Regions from separate parts of the Labrys monachus genome, predicted to be linked through region 2. Evidence: predicted binding sites of a transcription regulator. Region 2 holds the regulator's gene; the other holds the start of a gene.

Region 1 (10,288 bases), 2.3 Mb from region 2:
ATGACAGGGGCCTTGCCGGTCCGGGCGACGATGGCGCTCAGCTTGGCGGCCGCGACGGAGACCACCAAATCGAGATTGCCGCCAGCGTCGTCGATCATGCGGCTGCGCATGTCGCGCGCCTGGATGAAGGCGGCGAGCGCCATCGTGACCAGAAAGGCGACGATGAGAATCGGCACCGTCTTGCGCAGCAGCGGTTCCATGCTGAGCAGACGGCGATATGTCGGGCAGATCAGCATTCTTGCATGGCCGCGTATGTCGGGCGCACGCGAAAATGCTCCTGTCGCGTTTGCACGCGCCATTCCTCAGCCCTTCCAGCTACTTGGAGATAGAGCGGGGCGTGGCCATCCACAGCTCCCGCGTTGGTGTCTCTATAAGAATCAACGTTGCGCTGATTTGTCCAGACCGGCCGTGAACTCTTTTTTAATTATTTGTGTCTAGCCGCGGGCAAAAAACGTGCGATTCCCGTCTATTCGGCGGCCAAACAATGTTCAACGACTAGATGTTGCAGTGCGAAGTGCTTTCGCCTCAACATATTGACGTTGCCGGCTGTCCTCTTCGAGTACCGGCAGCCGCCGCTACTGACGCCGACTATCACGACGGCATCGAGAGTATTGCACCCGAGAGCATTTGGTCATTGCAATATATTTATCGGACTCCATCGTATAAAATTGCGACGGGCGCTGGCCCTTCAAACTGAAACGGCCGGGATGATTTGCGCCTTCAGTCATCATGCCAGAGCCCTGCCGGCGATATCGGCCACGTCGCGGGATAGCGAGGGACGGGCGACGATCTCCCTAAGGGAAGCTTCAGCCAGAGCGCGCCTTCCACTTTCAAGGGCACGCCAGGCCTTGAAGGCGCCGAGCAGCCGGGCGGCGAGTTGCGGGTTCTTCGGATCGATGGTCAGCACGACGTCGCGGAGCAGGCGATAGCCTTCCCCGTCCGGCCGGTTGAACTGCGTCTGGTTGCCGCTGGAAAAGGCGCCGACGAGGGCGCGGACGCGATTGGGGTTGTGCAGCGAGAAGGCGGGGTGGCGCATCAACTCCTTCACGCGGGCGAGCGTCGATTCATGCGGGATCATGGCCTGCACGCTCAGCCATTTGTCGACCACCAGCGGATCGTCGCCGTAGCGCTCGTGGAACCGTGCCAGCGCCCGTTCGCCGGCCGCGGTGGCGGAGAAGGCCAGCGTGGTCAGCGCCGCCATCCGATCCGTCATGTTGTCGGAGCCGTCGAACTGGGCCTGCGCCCGTTCCAGCGCCGCCGTCCCGCCGCCGGCGCAGGCGAGGTCGAGCGCGACGTTGCGCAGCGAGCGCAGGCCGGCGTCGCGGGCCTGCGGCGAATAGAGGCCGTCGACCACCAGGGTCTCGACCGCGTGGGCGAGGTCGGCGGCGAGCACCCGGCTCAGGGCGGCGCGCAGGCCCTGCCGGGCGCGGTGAATGGCGTCGGGATCGACATCGCGGCCGATCTCCCGCGCGAGATCGGCCTCGCTCGGCAAGGCCAGGCACAGGGCGCCGAAGGCCGGATCGCGCCGGCCCTCCGCGAGGATCCTGCGCACCGCCTCGACGAAGCGCGGATCGAGAGGCGAGGAGGGATCGGCGACGAGCCGCAGCAGCACCCGCGTCGCATAGTTCTGGGCGGCCTGCCAGCGATTGAACGGGTCGCTGTCGCGCGCCAGGAGCGTGAGCATGTCGTCCTCGCCGAGGTCGAGCACGAGCTTCACCGGCGCCGAGAAGCCGCGCAGCAGCGAGGGGACCGGCTTTTCGGCGACATTGCCGAAGACGAATTCCTGCGCCGGTCTGCCGAAGGCGACGACGCCCTCGAACGGCCGGCCCTCGAGTGTGATCGGCAGGTCGCCTGCGCCGCCCACGAGGCCGAGGCGGATCGGGAACAGCATCGGCTCCTTCTGCGGCTGGCCGGGCGTGGGCGGCAAGGTCTGGCGCAGGGTGAGGGTATAGGTCGCGGATGCCTCGTCCCAGCGGCCTTCCGCCGCGATTTCTGGCGTGCCCGATTGCCGGTACCACAGCATGAACTGGCCGAGGTCGCGTCCGCTCGCCTCGGCGAAGCAGGCGATGAAATCCTCGATGGTGACGGCCTGGCCGTCATGACGGACGAAATAGAGATCCATGCCGGCAGCGAAGGCGGCATCGCCGACCAGGGTCTTGAGCATCCGCACGACCTCGGCGCCCTTCTCATAGACGGTGGCCGTGTAGAAATTGTTGATTTCGCTGTAGACTTCCGGCCGGACCGGATGGGCGAGAGGGCCGCCGTCCTCGGCGAATTGCTGGGCGCGCAGGGTCTTCACGTCGGCGATGCGCTTGACCGGCCGCGAACGCTGGTCGGAGGAGAATTCCTGGTCGCGGAATACGGTCAGGCCTTCCTTCAGGCAGAGCTGGAACCAGTCCCGGCAGGTGATGCGGTTGCCCGTCCAGTTGTGGAAATATTCGTGGGCGATGATCGCCTCGATATTGGCGTAGTCCTGGTCCGTGGCCGTCTCGGGCAGGGCCAGCACATATTTGTCGTTGAAGACGTTGAGGCCCTTGTTCTCCATCGCGCCCATGTTGAAGTCGGATACGGCGACGATCATGAAGATATCGAGGTCGTATTCCCGCCCGAAGGCCTCCTCGTCCCAGCGCATGGAGCGCTTCAGCGCGTCCATGGCATAGGCGCAGCGCTCCTGCTTGCCGTGCTCGACATGGATCTCCAGGGTGACCTCGCGTCCGGAGCGGGTGGTGAAGCGGTCGCGCATGACGGCGAGGTCGCCGGCCACCATGGCGAACAGATAGGACGGCTTGGGAAAGGGATCGTGCCACACCGCGAAATGGCGGCCGTCGCCGAGCACGCCCGCCTCGATGCGGTTGCCGTTGGCGAGCAGCGTCGGCGCCTCGTCGCGCCTCGCTTCGATGCGCGTCGTGTAGACGGAGAGCACGTCCGGGCGGTCGAGGAAATAGGTGATGCGCCGAAAGCCTTCCGCCTCGCATTGCGTGCAATAGCAGGCATTGGAGCGGTAGAGCCCCATCAGCTGGGTGTTGGCGGAGGGATCGAGCACCGTCTCGATGGCGAGGACGAAGGGGCCCTGCGGAGGGGCCGCCAAGGTGAAGCGCTGCGCGGAAACCGAAAAGGCCTCGGGCGGCAGGGCGCGGCCGTCCAGCGTCGCGGCGACGAAGTCGAGCCCGTCGCCGTCCAGTTCCAGGGGGGCGGGGCTGTCGGCAGCGGCATTGGGCCGCATGGCGAGGGTGGCGACGATGCGCGTCCGCGTCCTGTCGAGCCGGATGTCCAGGTGAACCGTATCGATGAGAAAGGCCGGAACGCGGTAGTCGGCGAGGCGCACGGGCTCCAGCACGGCTTCTGACATGATGTTCGGTTCCAGTTTCAGGGATGCGTTCTGAATCGTGCGAATGTGGCGCCATCATGCCGGACTCCGGCTGCCGGCTGCAATCTTATCGAGGACATCGGCCTCCCGCCGCCCGCGCCGGCCCGGCCCGTCATGCCCCCGTCAGACAGCTCGGCCATGAAGCCCGGGTGTCGGCGCCGCAGGGGCAGCCGGCGTTTACCGGATGACAAGGGGACGACATGAGCAAGTTCGGCGGATTGGGCCGTGTGCTGGCGGGGTCCACGGTGATGGTCCTGTGCCTGGCATTGCAGGCTTCGGCGCAGGATAATCCTGCACAGGCGGGTGCCGGGTCGCAGGTCAGGCCCTTCCTGACCCTGGACGGTAAGCAGCCGCTCGTCATCGGCCATCGCGGCCTGCCCGGGCTGATGCCCGAGGAGACCCAGCCCTCCTACGACACGGCGGCGGCCATCGGCACCGATGCCTTCGAGGAAGACCTGCATCTCACCAAGGATTGCGTGCTGGTCGCGCGCCACAATCCCTGGCTCAGCGACAACACCGACATCGCCGACGTCGCCAAGGCCAATCCCGAGGTCGCGGCGCGCAAGCGCACCGTGCCTGGCGTCATGGTCAAGGTGAAGTGGCCGGCGACGGCCGGCAGCGGCCCGTCCGACTATCTGACCGACCTCACCGATCCCGCCGATCCCAAATCGGTGCTCAAATCGCTGATCGTCGACGGCGAGGACCACACCAACGACTGGTCGATCACCGACTTCACCATGGCCGAACTGAAGAAATGGCTCGCCGGCACGACCTATGACGCCGCCGCCGAGCGTCCCAAGGAATTCAACGGCAAGTTCCCGATCCTGAGCTTCCAGGAGATCATCGACCTCGCCAAGGAGAAGAGCCGCCAGACCGGGCGTCCGATCGCCGTCTATCCCGAATCCAAGAACCCGACCTGGAACGACGAGCAGGCGATCGCCAATGGCTGCGGGGCGCCCGGCAGCCATCCGCTCGAAGACGCGATGATCAAGATCATCAGGGATAACGGCCTCAATTCGAAGGATGCGCCGATCTTTGTGCAGAGCTTCGAGCCGGGCAGCCTGAAATATATGCGCAGCCACGGCCTGGAGACCAGGATCGTCCAGCTGATCGACGCCTATGACGTCGATCTCAAGACCGGCAGCGTCGTCTACAACGAGATCACCGACAGCCGCCCCTATGACTGGACGCTCGCCGGCGACCCGCGCTGGTACGATGCGATGCTGACGCCGGCCGGCCTCGCCGAGATCAGGACCTATGCCGACGGCATCGGCCCGTGGAAGCCGCAGATCGTGCCGGTGAAGGTGGTGCCCTGGAAGGACAAGAACGCGGACGGCACGCCCTATACGGGCTCGACCTCCGATGCGACGGTGCAGGCCCCCACCAGCGTCATCGCCGACGCCCACAAGGCGGGGCTCTTCGTCCACGTCTTCACCTTCCGCAACGAGAAGAAGTACCTCGCCGGCTCCTATCAGGGCGACCCGCAGCAGGAATATCTGCACTTCTTCCGCCTCGGCGTGGACGGCGTCTTCACCGACTTCAGCAACACCGGCTTTGTCGCGCGGCTCGCTTATCTACGCGAACTCGGGCTCTGAGCCTTTGGCTTTGACCAAGCAGGAGCGGGCGCGGCATTCGCGCCCGCCGGAGCAAGCGCGGACAGGTGCGCCGCGCCTCGGCAGGGGGATGCATGTCGCCCTGCCGGAGCACGGCCGTCCGGCCCGCGCCTATTGCAGGTTCGGAACCTCGTAGGTCCAGACCCGAAATCCCTTCAGGACATGCGGTCCGAAGGAATTGATGAGCGGCACGTCGGCGGCATCCCGGCCGCGCGCCACCACGATCCTGCCGATCCGGGGCACGTTGTTGCGCGGATCGAACGTATGCCAGGCGCCGTCCAGAAACACCTCGATCCAGGCGCTGAAGTCCATCGGATCGACCACGGGAACGCCGATGTCGCCGAGATGGCCGTTGACGTAGCGCGCGGGGATGTTGAGGCAGCGGCAGAAGGTGACGGCGAGATGCGCAAAGTCGCGGCACACGCCGATGCGCTCGTGGAAGGATTCGAAGGCGGTGCGGGTCGATCGCGCCTGCATGTAGTCGAAGCGGATATGGTTGTGCACGAAATCGCAGATCGCCTGCACCCGGCCCCATCCGGGGGGGACCGCGCCGAAAATATCCCACGCCGTCTGGCTGAGGCGATCGGTTTCGCAATAGCGGCTGCCCATGAGATAGGTCAGGCAATCGTCGGGGAGGTCCTGCACCGGGAGTTCCCGGGCGTCGGGCAGCACCGGGTCCGGCTGACCGTTGTCCTCGATGGTGGCGTCGCCCCAGATCGTCAGGTCGCCCGCCGGCGCGACGAGCCGCCGGCATCGGTTGCCGAAGAGGTCGCGATAGGTCGATGTCGGGACGTCGGGGGTGGTGAAGACCGTTTCCGGCACTCGCATGTCTGCGGCGCGATCCTCATGGACCGACAGCAGACACACCAACGCGGTCGGCTGCTGGCAGTTCAGCGAGATCTCATAACCGTAGCGGATCAGCATGGAAAGTTCCTGGGCGCGTGGATCGGCCGCCGGAAGCCGGCGGTCGGTGGGGTGGGATGGGGGTGGCGGGAAGGCGGATTGGAGGGCGAGGGCGGCGGGATCATGAGCGGGCCGATGCGGCATGGAGCGGCAGGGCGCAGTCGGCCTTGCGGCTCCCATCTCGATTGAGGGATGGCGGCGGCATCGTGTCGTCGGCGCCCGCAGGCGTCGCGTCGGTCGTTCATGATGTCGGCTTTCCTTTCTTCGGAGGGGCGGCATCGAGGACGCCGGAATAGAGTGTCCCGCCTTCTGCGGCGGTGATCGTCATGGCGTCCGGGCGCTGCGGCATGTCGAGGGTCAGCGCCAGCCGCCGCCCAAGGTCGATCGCGTCGTCCAGGTCATGCGCTTCGTCCGTCACGCGGCCGAGCACGGCATGGGCGTCGTCGGCCTCGCGGGTACGGTAGAACTCGACGATGATCTTCATCACTTGGATGTCCGTTCCGCCGGAGCGTCATGGCCTGGGGGCGCCGGCCTGCGCCGCCGGCGGGACCCGCTGGCCCGAGGCGCCTTCAGGCCAGGGCGATGCCTTTTGCCGCCTAGCCGAACGTTCTTTCGATGAGCGCGGCGCCGCGGCCCGTCGTGGCGGCGGCGACAGCCTCCAGGCGATCCTCGGTCGTCACCCGCTCATGGCTCTCGCCGTCGCTGCGGATGCGATATTGCGGTGACGCGTTCTCGCCCGGCGGCAGCACGGCGGTGATCCGATAGAGGTCGGCGGCGCCGGACCGCGATCCGTGGCCATGCCTCAGGCGGACCAGCTGTCCGACGGCGAAGAGGTGGCTGCCGGTCGCGCGCCGGTCCGGATGGGCGCCGGAGGGGAGGGTGGTTTTTGCGGTCATGAGGGTCGGTGGTCCTTTTCGAGCGCCGCTTCGAGGTCTGCCGGAATGATCGGCACCATTTGTCGCGTCGAGGCCCGCGCGGCGATGGCGGGCAGGTGGATGAAGGCGCCGACGCGGCGCCATGCGAGCCAGGAGGCTCCTTCGATCAATTCTTCGTCGTGGTCGACGCGATAGTCTCCCGCCGGTTGCGGCGCGTCGAAACCCGTCAGCCGGAAGGCGGACGAGAAGTGGACGACGGTCTGCGTGGTACGACTGGTCATGGTCGGGATCTCCGCAGGAGCACGCGGATGCGCCTCCTGCATCGCGCCGTCGGAACCGCGACGACCCCGATGCCGCCGGTCTCTCCGGAGCGGGGATCTTCCCGGATCGGACAGGACGATGCGCGCGCCGGATCGGCGCTATGCGTTCGCTGTCGAAATTCGGTGATGAATGGCGGGTCCCGGGTCTCTGACACCGCAAAAGCCAAATCGGCCAAATCAACGACTTCAATTGATACTCCCTGATTGAGGTTCGATCAAGGCGAGAGTGTTTTTTCCACCGGTCCGGATTTATATTGTTCAAACGGTCAAATAAAAGCGGCGGTGAATTCAATGAAATAGTCGTCTGCCCCTGCGGATCGGGCGGCACCCCGGCCGAAGGAGCGGGATTATAAGTTCCAAGTATTTTTCACCCGCCAGAATATAATTTTGGCACTCCTATCATCCGAGTGCCAAAAGCCCTATGTAGGGGCTGCGGTGGCCACGAGTGCTGACCGCAGAAAGAACCTCCTGATGAAATTCCGCCCACTTCACGACCGCATCGTCATTCGGCCTGCGGAAGGCGATCTGAAATCCAAGGGCGGGATCATCATCCCCGATACGGCGAAGGAAAAGCCGCAGGAAGGCGAAGTGATCGCCGTCGGCCCGGGCCTGCGGGACGAAAGCGGCAGGCGGATTCCGCCGGACGTCAAGACCGGCGACGCCATCCTGTTCGGCAAATGGTCGGGCACCGAGATCAGGATCGACGGTGAGGTGCTCCTCATCATGAAGGAAGCCGACGTCATGGGTATCGTCGAAAAAGCCGTTCCGGCCGTCAAGGCCGGCTGAAGCCGATTTCCGATCCCCTCCTCTCGAGACCGAACTGGACCAACACCATGTCTGCCAAGGAAATCAAATTCGGCACCGATGCCCGCGACCGCATGCTCCGCGGCGTCGAGCTGCTCAACAATGCCGTCAAGGTGACGCTCGGCCCCAAGGGCCGCAACGTCATCATCGACAAGGCCTATGGCGCGCCGCGCATCACCAAGGACGGCGTCACCGTCGCCAAGGAAATCGAGCTCGTCGACAAGTTCGAGAACATGGGCGCGCAGATGGTGCGCGAGGTCGCCTCCAAGACCAACGATCTCGCCGGCGACGGCACCACCACGGCGACCGTGCTCGCCGCCTCGATCCTGCGCGAGGGCGCCAAGCTCGTCGCCGCCGGCCTCAACCCGATGGATCTCAAGCGCGGCATCGATCTCGGCATCGCCGCCGTGGTCAAGGAAATCCAGGCGCGGGCCAGGAAGGTGCAGTCCTCGGGCGAAATCGTGCAGGTCGGCACCATCGCCGCCAACGGCGATGCCACCGTCGGCGAGATGATCGCCAAGGCGATGGACAAGGTCGGCACCGAAGGCGTCATCACCGTCGAGGAGGCCAAGACCGCCGACACGGAGCTCGACGTCGTCGAGGGCATGCAGTTCGACCGCGGCTATCTCTCGCCCTATTTCATCACCAATGCCGAGAAGATGCGGGTGGAGATGGAGGATCCCTACATCCTCATCCACGAGAAGAAGCTCGGCAACCTGCAGGCGCTGCTGCCGATCCTCGAGGCCGTCGTCCAGAGCGGCAGTCCGCTCGTCATCATTTCCGAGGATGTCGAGGGCGAAGCGCTGGCGACCCTCGTGGTCAACAAGCTGCGCGGCGGCCTCAAGGTCGCCGCCGTCAAGGCCCCCGGTTTCGGCGATCGGCGCAAGGCCATGCTGGAGGACATCGCGGTCCTCACCGCCGGCCAGCTGGTCTCCGAGGATCTCGGCATCAAGCTTGAGAACGTCACGATCGAGATGCTCGGCCGCGCCAAGCGCGTGCTGATCGAGAAGGACACGACAACCATCGTCGACGGTGCCGGCGACAAGGACGCCATTTCGGCGCGCGTCCAGCAGATCAAGGGGCAGATCGAGGAGACGACCTCCGACTATGACAAGGAGAAGCTGCAGGAACGCCTGGCCAAGCTCGCCGGCGGTGTCGCGGTGATCCGTGTCGGCGGCTCGACCGAGATCGAGGTCAAGGAAAAGAAGGACCGCATCGACGATGCGCTCAACGCGACCCGCGCGGCGGTCGAGGAAGGCATCGTGCCGGGCGGCGGCGTGGCGCTGCTGCGCGCCAGGACGGTGCTGGCTTCGCTGACGGGCGATAATGCCGACGTCACCGCCGGCATTTCGATCGTGCTGCGGGCGCTGACGGCTCCGATCCGGCAGATCGTCGAGAATGCCGGCGTCGAGGGTTCGATCGTCGTGGGCAAGCTCACCGACGCCACGGATCACAACCAGGGCTTCGATGCGCAGACCGAGACCTATGTCGACATGATCAAGGCTGGCATCGTCGATCCCGCCAAGGTGGTGCGGACCGCCTTGCAGGACGCCGGCTCGATCGCGGCGCTGCTGATCACCGCCGAAGTGATGATCGCCGATGTCCCCGTCCGGGACGCCGCGCCTGCGCCCGGCAATGGCGGCATGGGCGGCATGGGATACTGAGAACGGCGTCCGGATCCGTCCGCCGGCCTGGCCGGCGCGGGATCCGGACGCCATCGACAGGGGGCGAAGCCGCGGGCGCCGACGTCAGTCCCCGCGCCCGCCGGGGAGGATCGCGCCGAGGACCTGGCGCGCCGTCTCGCGGATGACGCCGCCCTCGCGCGGATCGCCCTTGATGAGGGTTCTGGAGAAGTTCATCGCCTGCTGGAAGGTGATGTGCGGCGGCAGAGGCGGCACTTCGGGGTCCGTCTTGACTTCGAGGACCACCGGCCGGTCGGCGGCGAGGGCGTCCTCCCACGCCGGCCCCACGGCCTGCGGCCGGTCGACATAGATGCCCTTGAGCCCGATCAGCTCCGCGAAGCGGTGATAGGGCACGTTGGGAATCTGCTGGGAGGCGTCGAATTTCGGGTCTCCCTCCATCACCCGCTGCTCCCAGGTGACCTGGTTGAGATCCTCATTGTTGAAGACGCAGACGATCCAGCGCTTGTCCGGCCATTGCCGCCAATATTTGGCGACGGTGATCAGTTCGGCCATGTTGTTCATCTGCATGGCGCCGTCGCCGACGAGGGCGATCACCGGCCGGTCGGGATGGGCGAATTTGGCGGCGATCGCATAGGGCACCGCCGCCCCCATCGAGGCGAGGCCGCCTGACAGCGAGGCCATCATGCCCCGGCGGATCCTGAGATCCCGGGCGTACCAATTGGCGCAGGAACCGGAATCGCTGGTCAGGATGACGCCATCGGGC
Region 2 (10,288 bases):
CAATCCGGCGCTCGACTTCTCCTCGATGGAAACCCTGCAGCGCAGCCTGGCGGCGACGCCGGAGGAGCCCGGCCTGACCCGCGCGCCGGACGCCGACGACATCCGCGTCCTCTCGATCCTCACGCGCGACGAGGAGACGAGGCGGCTCGCACGGGGCATCGCCGCCGTCACCCGGCTGTGGGAAGTCGCCCAGCTGCCGGATTACCGCAAAATTTCGCCCCATGCGCATGCCGATATCGTCACGAACCTCTATGGATTTTTGATGCGGGATAGTAAGGTCCCGGATGACTGGTTCGCCCGTCAGGTCGCCATGTCGGATCGGACGGATGGCGACATCGATACGCTCTCGACCCGTATCGCCCACATCCGAACCTGGACTTTCGCGGCAAATCGGCTTGACTGGCTGAAAGACCCCGCTCATTGGCAAGGCGTGACACGCAGTGTCGAAGACAAGCTCTCCGACGCCCTGCACGAACGGCTCGCCCAACGCTTCGTTGACCGTCGCACCAGCGTGCTGATGCGGCGCCTTAGAGAAAACGCTATGCTTGAGACTGAAATTACCAAAACCGGTGACGTGATCGTCGAAGGTCAGCACGTCGGAACGCTGCAGGGCTTCCAGTTCGCTCCCGATCCGACCGCCGGTGATGGGGAAAGCGGCAGGGCCCTGCGGGCAGCGGCGTCGAAGGCCTTGGCCGGCGAGATCGAGTCGCGCTCGCAGAAGTTCTCCCAGGCGCCGGACACGGAATTCGCCCTGGCCAGCGACGGCACCGTCCGCTGGATCGGGGAACCCGTCGCCAAGCTGGTCGGCGGCGACAAGCCGCTGGCGCCGCGGATCCGCCTGCTCGCCGACGAGCAGCTGACGGGCGCCGCCCGCGACGCGGTGCAGACCCGCCTCGACATCTGGATCGGCAACCACATAACCCGGCTCCTCGGGCCGCTGATGGCGCTGGACAAGGCCGAAGACCTGCAGGGGCTGGCGAAGGGCATCGCCTTCCAGCTCGTGGAGGCGCTCGGCGTGCTGGACCGCGCCAGGGTTGCCGAGGACCTCAAGCAGCTCGACCAGAACCAGCGCGCCTCGCTGCGCAAGCACGGCGTGCGCTTCGGCGCCTATCATATCTATCTGCCGGCGCTGATGAAGCCGGCGCCGCGCACCCTGGCGGCCCAGCTCTGGGCGCTGACCCATGGCGGGCTCGACCTCAAGGGCCTCGACGAGATCCCCCATCTCGCCGCCTCGGGCCGCACCTCGATGCCGGCCGACAAGTCGATCGACAAGACCCTCTATCGCCTCGTCGGCTACCGCGTCTGCGGCGAGAGGGCGGTGCGCGTCGACATCCTGGAACGCCTCGCCGACCTGATCCGGCCGGCGATCGCCTATCGCCCGGGCGTGACGGTCGGCCAGCCGCCGGTCGGCACCGCCGATGGCGACGGCTTCCTCGCCACCGTGCAGATGACGTCGCTGGTCGGCTGTTCCGGCGAGGACTTCGCTTCCATCCTGCGCGGGCTCGGCTATCGCTCGGAAAAGCGCAAGGGGCCGGCGATCACCCAGCCCATTCGCCTTCCCGCGCCGATGGAGCCCATCGTCGCCGCCAGCGAGGCGCCGTCCTCCGCGACGGACGAACAGGATGCCGGCGAGCCGCCGGCGGAGGCCGCTTCCGCCGAGGAGACGGTCGCGCCGACCGCAGCCGAGATCGATGCGATGGAAGTAGTGGCTTCGCCGCCGCATGTGATGTCCTGGGAGGAGGCGACCGAAGCCGTCGGGGATACGCCCGCCGTCGAGGCTGAACCGGCCGCAGACGCGGCGCCGGATGCCGGCGAGGGAGAGGTTCCCGCCGAGGCACCCGCGGAAGAGACCGTCCGGGAGGACGCCGGCCAAACGCCCGGCGAGCCGGCGGCGGAAGCCGCCGCGGGGCAGGAGGCCGCCGCCGATGGCGAGGCCGTTGCCGCCGATGGTGAGGCCGTCGCCGCCGATGGCGAGGCTGTCGCTGCCGATGGTGAGGCTGCCGCCGCCGATGGCGAGGCCGTCGCCGCCGATGGCGAGGCCGTCGCTGCCGAGCCGGTGGCCGAGGAAATACCGGAGATCGACGTCTGGCGTCCGGCGCGCTTCGAGCGCGGCCCGCGACCGCAGCACGGGCGCCAGCATCATGGCGGCCGCGGCGCCAATGCCGGCGCGCAGGGCGGTGCCGAGCGTGAGCCGGAGAGAAGGCCGGGTGGCGGGTTCCGCCGCGGCCAGCCGCCTGCCGGTGCGCCGTCCGGCCCGGCCGCCGCCCCGGCGGCGGAAGGCGGCGAGGCACGGCGGGACGATCGGCCGCGCCGCTTCGACCGGCCGCGCCGCGACGAACGCGTCAGCGCCGAGGCCGGTGCGCGCCCGCCCGCCGGCGAGGCGCCGCGGGAAGAGCGCCGGGGGATCGAAGCTCGCGGGCCCCGTCCCGAAGGCGGCGGCGGCCGGCGCAACGGCCAGGACCGGCCGGGGAGCGACGCCCGGCCCGATCGGGGGCAGCGTCACGATCGCCCGGACCGCGACCGCGGCGATCGGGGCGGCGACCGCCCGCGCAACTGGTCGAGCGACGCCAAGCCGCAGGGGCGCGACAATCGTGCGCCGGACCCCAATTCGCCCTTCGCCAAGCTGCTGGCTCTCAAGGAGCAGATGCAGAATGGCAGGCCGGACAAGAAGTAGCGCATGACGTCCACGAGCCAGGATCGTCTTCGGATCGACAAATGGCTCTGGCGTGTGCGCGTCGCCAAGACGCGCACATCGGCCGCGAAACTGGTGGCGGACGGCTATGTCCGCATCAACGGGACCAAGACCGATTCGCCCGCCAAGACGGTGAAGGCGGGCGACGTGCTGACGATCGCCCTCGAACGCACCGTGCGCGTCTATCGCGTGCTCGAACTGGGCGGGCGGCGCGGCCCGGCGGCGGAGGCGCAGGCTTTATACGAGGACCTTTCGCCCGAGCCGCCGCAGGGGTGAGGCAGGCATGGGTGCTCGACAATCCGTATATTCATACCATATTGAACCGATGATCCGCGACGCCTTCAGCGGCGGAGAATATCAGGGCGGCCATGCTGACCAACAAGGGTAAATACGGACTCAAGGCTCTGGCGCATCTGGCCGGCCTGCCGACCGGCGAGACGGCGCAGAGCCAGGAGATCGCGGAAGCCAACCAGATCCCCAAGAAATTCCTCGACGCGATCCTCGGCGAGCTGCGGGTCGCCGGGATCGTCCGCAGCAAGAAGGGCAAGGGCGGCGGCTATATGCTGGCGCGCGACGCCAGCCAGATCAGCGTCGGCAACGCCATCCGCGTGCTGGACGGGCCGCTCGCCCCGATCGCCTGCGCCAGCCGCACCGCCTATCAGCCTTGCACCGACTGCCCGGATGTTCCAAGCTGCACGGTGCGCCTGCTGATGCAGAAGGTGCGCGACATATCCTCCAATCTCCTCGACAACACCTCCGTCGAGGAAATGCGCCAGGCCGCTCTCGGCGAACAGGCGCTGAGCTACTCGATCTGACGGTCAATCCGGTCATTTACGCGGCGATCTGAGGCAGGGGCGGCACTGCGCGTCCCGACCTGTTTGCCTGGAACTACGGAGAGCATTGATGGAAAAGCGTGCAATTGGACGATCCGATCTGATGGTGGCCCCGCTCGGGCTGGGCGGCAACGTCTTCGGCTGGAGCGCGGACGAGAAGGCCTCGTTCGCGGTTCTCGATGCCTTCGTCGATGCGGGCTTCAATCTCGTCGACACCGCCGACGTCTATTCGGCCTGGGCCCCCGGCAACCAGGGCGGCGAGTCGGAGACGGTGATCGGCAAATGGATGAAGGAGCGCGGCAACCGCGATGCGATCGTGCTGACCACCAAGGTCGGCTCGGAAATGGGCCCGGGCAAGAAGGGCCTGTCCCGCAGCTATATCACCAGCGCCGTCGAGGCATCGCTGCGCCGCCTGCAGACCGACTATATCGACCTCTATCTCTCCCATTGGGAGGATCCCGAGACGCCGCTGGAAGAGACGCTCGGCATCTACGCCGATCTGGTCAAGGCCGGCAAGGTCAGGGTGATCGGCAATTCCAACCACAGCGCCAACACGATGTTCAAGGCGCTGGCGATCAGCGCCAAGGAAGGCTGGCCGCGGTTCGAGAACCTGCAGACGCATTACAATCTCTATGACCGCGCCGGCTACGAGGCCGAGCTGGAGCCGTTCTGCCTCAAGAACGAGATCGGCGTGACCAGCTATTTCTCGCTCGCCAAGGGCTTCCTGTCGGGCAAATATCGCTCGGAAGCCGATTTCTCCAAGAGCGCGGCCCGTGGCGGCGGCATGGCCGACTACCTCAACGAGCGCGGCCTGCGCATCCTCGACGCGCTCGACGCCGTGGCGAAGGCCAAGGGGGCGACGCCCGCGCAGATCGCCATCGCCTGGCTGATCGCCCGGCCCGGCCTCGTCGCGCCGATCGCCAGCGCCACCAGCGTCGCCCAGCTCGGCGATCTCATCGCCGCGACCGCCCTGTCCCTCAACGGCGCGGAAATCGAGCAGCTCAACAAGGCGAGCGCCTATTGAAGGCGCCGGGGGATCACCGCGCGTGCGACGGAGGGCCGGTCTCCGGCCTTCCAGTCGACCGGTGATCGCCGACGCCCCGCGGATTGTCGCCCGCGGGGCGCCGCACCATCAGTTCTGCTTGGAAAAGGTCTCGTCGAACGAATAGCCCGCGCCGCGGACGGTGCGGATGGGATCGATCTCGCGCGTGCGGTTCATCGCCTTGCGCAGGCGCCCGACATGCACGTCGACGGTGCGCTCGTCGATATAGACGTCACGGCCCCATACGCTGTCGAGCAGTTGCTCGCGGGCGAAGACGCGGCCGGGCGCCTGCATCAGGAATTCGAGCAGGCGAAATTCGGTCGGCCCGAGCCGGATCTCGCGCGTGCCGCGATGGACCCGCTTGGTCTCGCGGTCGAGGGAGATGTCGCCAGCCTTCAGGAGCGAGGCGACGTGATCGGGCTTGGCGCGGCGCAGCAGGGCGCGGACGCGGGCCGACAGCTCGGGCACCGAGAAGGGCTTCACCACATAGTCGTCGGCACCGGTGGCGAGCCCCCGGACGCGCTCGGTCTCTTCGCCGCGCGCCGTGAGCATGATCACCGGCAGCCGCTCCGTCTCCGGGCGCATGCGGATGCGGCGGCACAGTTCGATGCCGGACAGGCCCGGCAGCATCCAGTCGAGCAGCACCAGATCGGGGATGCTTTCGCGAAGGCGGATCTCCGCCTCGTCGCCGCGCGCCACGCTGTCGACCTCGTAGCCCTCGGCTTCGAGATTGTAGCGCAGCAGCAGCGTCAACGCTTCTTCGTCTTCGACGATCAGAACCTTGGCAGGCATAGGCCTCCCCCAGCATTGGCTCCGGAGGGCCGCCCGGCCGTCCGGAGGGGATTTGCGATGAAAGAGGGACCGGCGGCCGGCGGCCGGTTACCGCCTCCCGCCTTCACTTGACGGGAATGGGCAGGTCGACCAGCGAGGTGCTGGTGTCGTTCTTCGGGCGTTCGCCGGCCGGCGATTCGCCGGTGACGAGATAATGCACGGTTTCCGCGATGTTGGTGGCGTGGTCGCCGATCCGCTCGATGTTCTTGGCGCAGAACAGCAGATGGGTGCAGAAGCCGATATTGCGCGGATCCTCCATCATGTAGGTCAGCAATTCGCGGAAGAGCGAGGTGTACATCGCGTCGATCTCGCCGTCGGAGCGCCAGACGGACAGGGCCTCCTCGACATTGCGCTGGGCGAAGGCGTCGAGAACCTGCTTGAGCTGCTCGAGCACCAGATCGGCCATGTGATCGAAGCCGCCGAACAGCTGCACCGGCTGCATGTGGCCGTTGATGGCGACCACGCGCTTGGCGACGTTCTTGCCGAGATCGCCGATGCGCTCGAGGTCGTTGGCCACGCGCAGGGCCGAGACGATCTCGCGCAGGTCGAGGGCGAGGGGGCCGCGCTTGGCAATGACGAGGATGGCGCGGTCCTCGACCTGACGCTGCAGCCGGTCGATGCTGAGATCGAGCTCGATCACGGCCTGCGCCCGCAGGGTGTCCCGCTTGAGCAAGGCCTCGACGCTGTCGGCTACGCTCTTTTCGGCATAGCCGCCCATTTCGGCGATCATGTTGCGCAGTTCCCGCAATTCCTGATCGAAGGACGTAACGATGTGGTCGGACATGCCGCTCTCCCAATGTCGTGTGTCGGTGCCGGCGGCCCGCCGGCCCGGCCGGTTGCCGGTCAGCCGAAGCGGCCCGTGATGTAATCCTGCGTGCGGCTGTCGTCGGGCCTGGTGAAGATCTTGTTGGTCGGCCCGGCTTCGATGAGATTGCCGAGATAGAAGAACGCCGTCACGTCGGCGCAGCGTGCGGCCTGCTGCATGTTGTGCGTGACGATGACGATGGTGAAATCCCGCTTCAACTCGTCGATCAGCTCTTCGATCTTGGCGGTCGAGATCGGATCGAGGGCGGAGGTCGGCTCGTCAAGAAGGACCACTTCCGGCTTCACCGCGATGGTGCGGGCGATGCACAGGCGCTGCTGCTGGCCGCCGGACAGGCCGAGCGCCGACGTGTTGAGCCGGTCCTTGACCTCGTTCCAGAGGGCGGCCTTGGTCAGGCACCACTCCACGCGCTTGTCCATATCGGCCTTGCCGATACTCTCGTGCAGGCGCACGCCGAAGGCGATATTGTCATAGATCGACATCGGGAAGGGCGTCGGCTTCTGGAACACCATGCCGATGCGCGCCCGCAGCACGGCGGGGTCGATTTCCTTGCCGATGACGTTCTGGCCGTCGAGCAGCACCTTTCCCTCGGCGCGCTGGCCCGGATAGAGATCATACATCCGGTTGAGGACGCGCAGGAGGGTCGACTTGCCGCAACCCGACGGGCCGATCATGGCGGTGACACGGCGTTCGCCCATGTCGAGATTGATGCCCTTGAGCGCATGCTTGTCGCCGTAGAAGAAGTCGAGGGCTTCGACCTTGAGCTTGATCGCTGCATTCGGATCGAGGGCGGGACGGTCGGCAACCGCAATCGAGGCGTTGGAAGAAGAGGACATGGGAGCACTCATTTCTTGGGGGCGAGCACGACGCGGGTGATGATGTTCAGGGCCAGGACGCCGGCAGTGATGAGGAGCGCGCCGGCCCAGGCGATCGAGACCTGCGCCGGATCCGGCACCTGGGCGAGCTGGTTGATGGCGGCCGGAAGGCTTGGGAAAGCCTGGCCGAGATCGAATGTCAGGTTCGGGTTGCCGAAGGCGGTGAAGAGCAGCGGGGCGGTCTCGCCGGCGGCGCGGGCCAGCGAGAGCAGGATGCCCGTCACGATGCCCGTGCGGGCCGCCCGCCACGTCACCGATACGATCACCTTCCACATCGGCGCGCCCAGGGCGAAGGCGGCCTCGCGCAGGCCGATCGGCACCAGCGACAGCATGTCCTCCGTGGTGCGGACGACGACCGGCATGATGATGATGGCAAGCGCCACGACGCCCGACCAGCCGGAGAACCCGCCGGTCGGCACCACCACCATCTGGTAGACGAACAGGCCGATCAGGATCGAGGGGGCCGAGAGCAGGATGTCGTTGATGAAGCGCACCGCCGCGGCGAAGCGGCTGCCGCGTCCGGCCTCGGCCAGATAGGTGCCGGCCATGATGCCGATCGGCGCGCCGATCACCAGAGCGAGGGCCACCATCAGAAGGCTGCCGACGATGGCGTTGAGCAGGCCGCCGTCGGAAATGGCCTTGGTGAAGATATCGCTGCTCAAGGCGGGGAGGCCGCGCTGGAGCAGAGTGAACAGAATCCAGGCGAGCGCGATCAGCGAGATCACGGCGAAGGCGCTGGATATGGCCTTCATCGTGTAGTCGACGGAACGGCGGCGTGCGAGGCGGTCCATGATGTTTCCTCTCGTCCTATTTGACGCCGGTGCGAACGAGCAGGCGGGAGATCGCGAGCACGATGAAGGAGATCACGAAGAGCACGAAGCCGAGTTCGAGCAGCGACTGGTTGCGCAGCGAGCCGGCCGGTGCGTCCGGGAATTCATTGGCGATGGTCGAGGCGATGGTCGAGCCGGAGGCGAACAGCGAGGCCGAGATGCGGTTGGCGTTGCCGATCACATAGGTGACGGCCATGGTCTCGCCCAGCGCGCGGCCGAAGCCGAGCATGGTGGCGCCGACCAGGGCAGTGCGCCCATAGGGCACCGAGACGTTGCGGAACACCTCATAGGTGGTGCATCCCACGCCATAGGCCGATTCCTTCAGCATCGTCGGGACGGCTTCGATGATCTCCACGAACATCGCGGTGATGAAGGGGATCACCATGAAGGCGAGGATGATGCCGGCGGTGAGCATGCCGAGGCCGCTGGCCGGCCCCTTGAAGAGATAGGTGAGCACCGGTATGTGCGAGAACAGCGCGATCAGCGGCGGTTCGACATAGGCGGCCATCAGCGGCACCACGACCACTACGCCCCACATGCCGAAGATGATGGACGGCACGGCGGCGAGAAGCTGGATCGCCATGCCGATCGGGCGGCGCAGGCTGACCGGGGCGATCTCCGTCAGGAAGAAGGCGATGCCGAAGGACATCGGCATGGCGATGATCAGCGCCAGGATGCCGGTGAACAGCGTGCCGTAGATCATGACGCCGGCGCCGAAATTCTCGGTGACCGGATTCCACACCGTCGACCAGTAGAAGCTCGGGCCGAAATGCGACAGGGCCGGCCAGCCGCCATAGAACAGCAGCACGACGATCGAGGCCAGCAGGATCAGGATCAGGCCGCTGCAGCCATAGAGGGCTGCCTTGAAGATGGGGTCGAGACCTGCGCCAGGCACATGTCTCGCACCGGGCGAGGGGGCGCCCCGGGCGACTTCGGATGCGACGGCACCCCTGTCCATCGAACTCTCTGCAATGGCGCTCATGTGATTTTCCTGCCGCGAAACGACGAGCCTCCGGCGCCTGGGCGCCGGAGGCCGGAACATGTCTTAGTTGGTGAGGACGGGCTTGCCGTCGGGACCCTTGACCTCGGCCTTCCAGGCGGAATGGATCGAGGTCACGACTTCCTTCGGCAGCGTGATGTAATGGAGCTTCTCGGCGGCCGGAGCGCCGTCCTTGTAGGCCCATTCGAAGAACTTCATGACCGCAGCCGACTTCGCCGCGTCCTTGGGATCCTTCGGCAGCAGGATGAAGGTGGTGGAGACGATCGGCCAGGAATTGTCGCCGTCGACATTGACCATGGAAACGGCGAAATCCTTCGCGTTCTTCCAGTCGGCCTTGGCGGCGGCCGCCTTGAAGGTCTCGAGGCTCGGCTTGAGGACCTTGCCGGCCTTGTTCTTCAGTTCAGTGGTCGTCAGGTGGTTTTCGGCGGCATAGGCGTATTCGACATAGCCGATGGCGCCCTTGGTGTTCTTGACCGAGGCGGCGACGCCGTCATTGCCCTTGGCGCCCGAGCCCGCGGCCCACTGCACCGAGGTGGCGGCGCCGACATTGGACTTCCAGTCAGGGCTGACGCCGGCCAGATAGGAGGTGAACACGAAGGTCGTGCCCGATCCGTCCGAACGATAGACGGGAGCGATGTCGAGATCCGGCAGCGTCACGCCCTTGTTGAGCGCGGCGATCGCCGGGTCGTTCCACTTGGTGATCTTGCCGAGATAGATCTGGGCGATGAGGTCGCCGTCGAGTTGGAGCTGGTCGGAGGAGATGCCGTCCAGGTTGACGATCGGCACGATGGCGCCGACGACCGTGGGGAACTGCAGGATCTTGGCGGAGACGAGCTTCTCCGGCGCCATCGGGGCGTCGGAAGCGCCGAAATCGACGGTACGGTTGGTGATCTGCGTCTGACCGCCGCCCGAGCCGATCGCCTGATAGTTCACCGCGTTGCCGGTCTTGGCTTTGTATTCGGAAGCCCACGCATTGTAGACGGGGGCCGGGAAGGTGCCGCCGGCACCGGTGATGTCGGCAGCATAGGCGGTGGTCGCAGCGATCGTGCTCGAAAGCGCGACAGAAGCCGCCAGCGCAAGGAATGAAAGCTTCACGGGATGTCTCCGTTATCGTGAAAGCAGCCGCCCCAATCGTCTTCCGATTGCAAGCCCTGCCTACGGGCAACTCCTAAAAGTCGCCAGCAACGCTTCTATGACAAGAGGGCTATCGTTTTATGACAAGGAATGTATATAAATATCATATGGTTAGGTGTTTTTGTCCCTTTCGTGTAACGAAAAATACCTCCGCCTTGGACCCAGGGGGCGCGAGAGGCCGTGCTTTCGGCCCGGAAATGCCTGCCCGCGAGGGCCCATCAGCGCGAC

What was found. The regulator PhoB, encoded in region 2, activates phosphate uptake and scavenging genes when phosphate is short. The targets are predictions, from matches to a motif close to TGTCATNNANCTGTCAT.
Region 1: J3R73_RS21560 (glycerophosphodiester phosphodiesterase family protein) is a predicted target of PhoB. The motif match lies at 3,478-3,494, and genes of this name have one in related genera.

What each region holds. Positions count from the first base shown of each region.
Region 1 covers NZ_JAUSVK010000001.1:4,709,527-4,719,814, reverse strand. Annotated here, with positions in the region: gene J3R73_RS21570 (PAS domain-containing sensor histidine kinase) at 1-200, opposite strand, end outside; gene pepN (aminopeptidase N) at 728-3,349, opposite strand; gene J3R73_RS21560 (glycerophosphodiester phosphodiesterase family protein) at 3,568-4,962, shown strand; gene J3R73_RS21555 (transglutaminase-like domain-containing protein) at 5,092-5,904, opposite strand; gene J3R73_RS21550 (RNA-binding protein) at 6,125-6,367, opposite strand; gene J3R73_RS21545 (hypothetical protein) at 6,480-6,779, opposite strand; gene J3R73_RS21540 (hypothetical protein) at 6,776-7,039, opposite strand; gene J3R73_RS21535 (co-chaperone GroES) at 7,550-7,864, shown strand; gene groL (chaperonin GroEL) at 7,912-9,546, shown strand; gene J3R73_RS21525 (thiamine pyrophosphate-requiring protein) at 9,631-10,288, opposite strand, start outside.
Region 2 covers NZ_JAUSVK010000001.1:2,444,565-2,454,852, forward strand. Annotated here, with positions in the region: gene J3R73_RS11030 (DEAD/DEAH box helicase) at 1-2,674, shown strand, start outside; gene J3R73_RS11035 (RNA-binding S4 domain-containing protein) at 2,678-2,968, shown strand; gene J3R73_RS11040 (RrF2 family transcriptional regulator) at 3,061-3,507, shown strand; gene J3R73_RS11045 (aldo/keto reductase) at 3,596-4,549, shown strand; gene phoB (phosphate regulon transcriptional regulator PhoB) at 4,658-5,359, opposite strand; gene phoU (phosphate signaling complex protein PhoU) at 5,463-6,182, opposite strand; gene pstB (phosphate ABC transporter ATP-binding protein PstB) at 6,242-7,057, opposite strand; gene pstA (phosphate ABC transporter permease PstA) at 7,066-7,887, opposite strand; gene pstC (phosphate ABC transporter permease subunit PstC) at 7,904-8,884, opposite strand; gene pstS (phosphate ABC transporter substrate-binding protein PstS) at 8,972-10,021, opposite strand.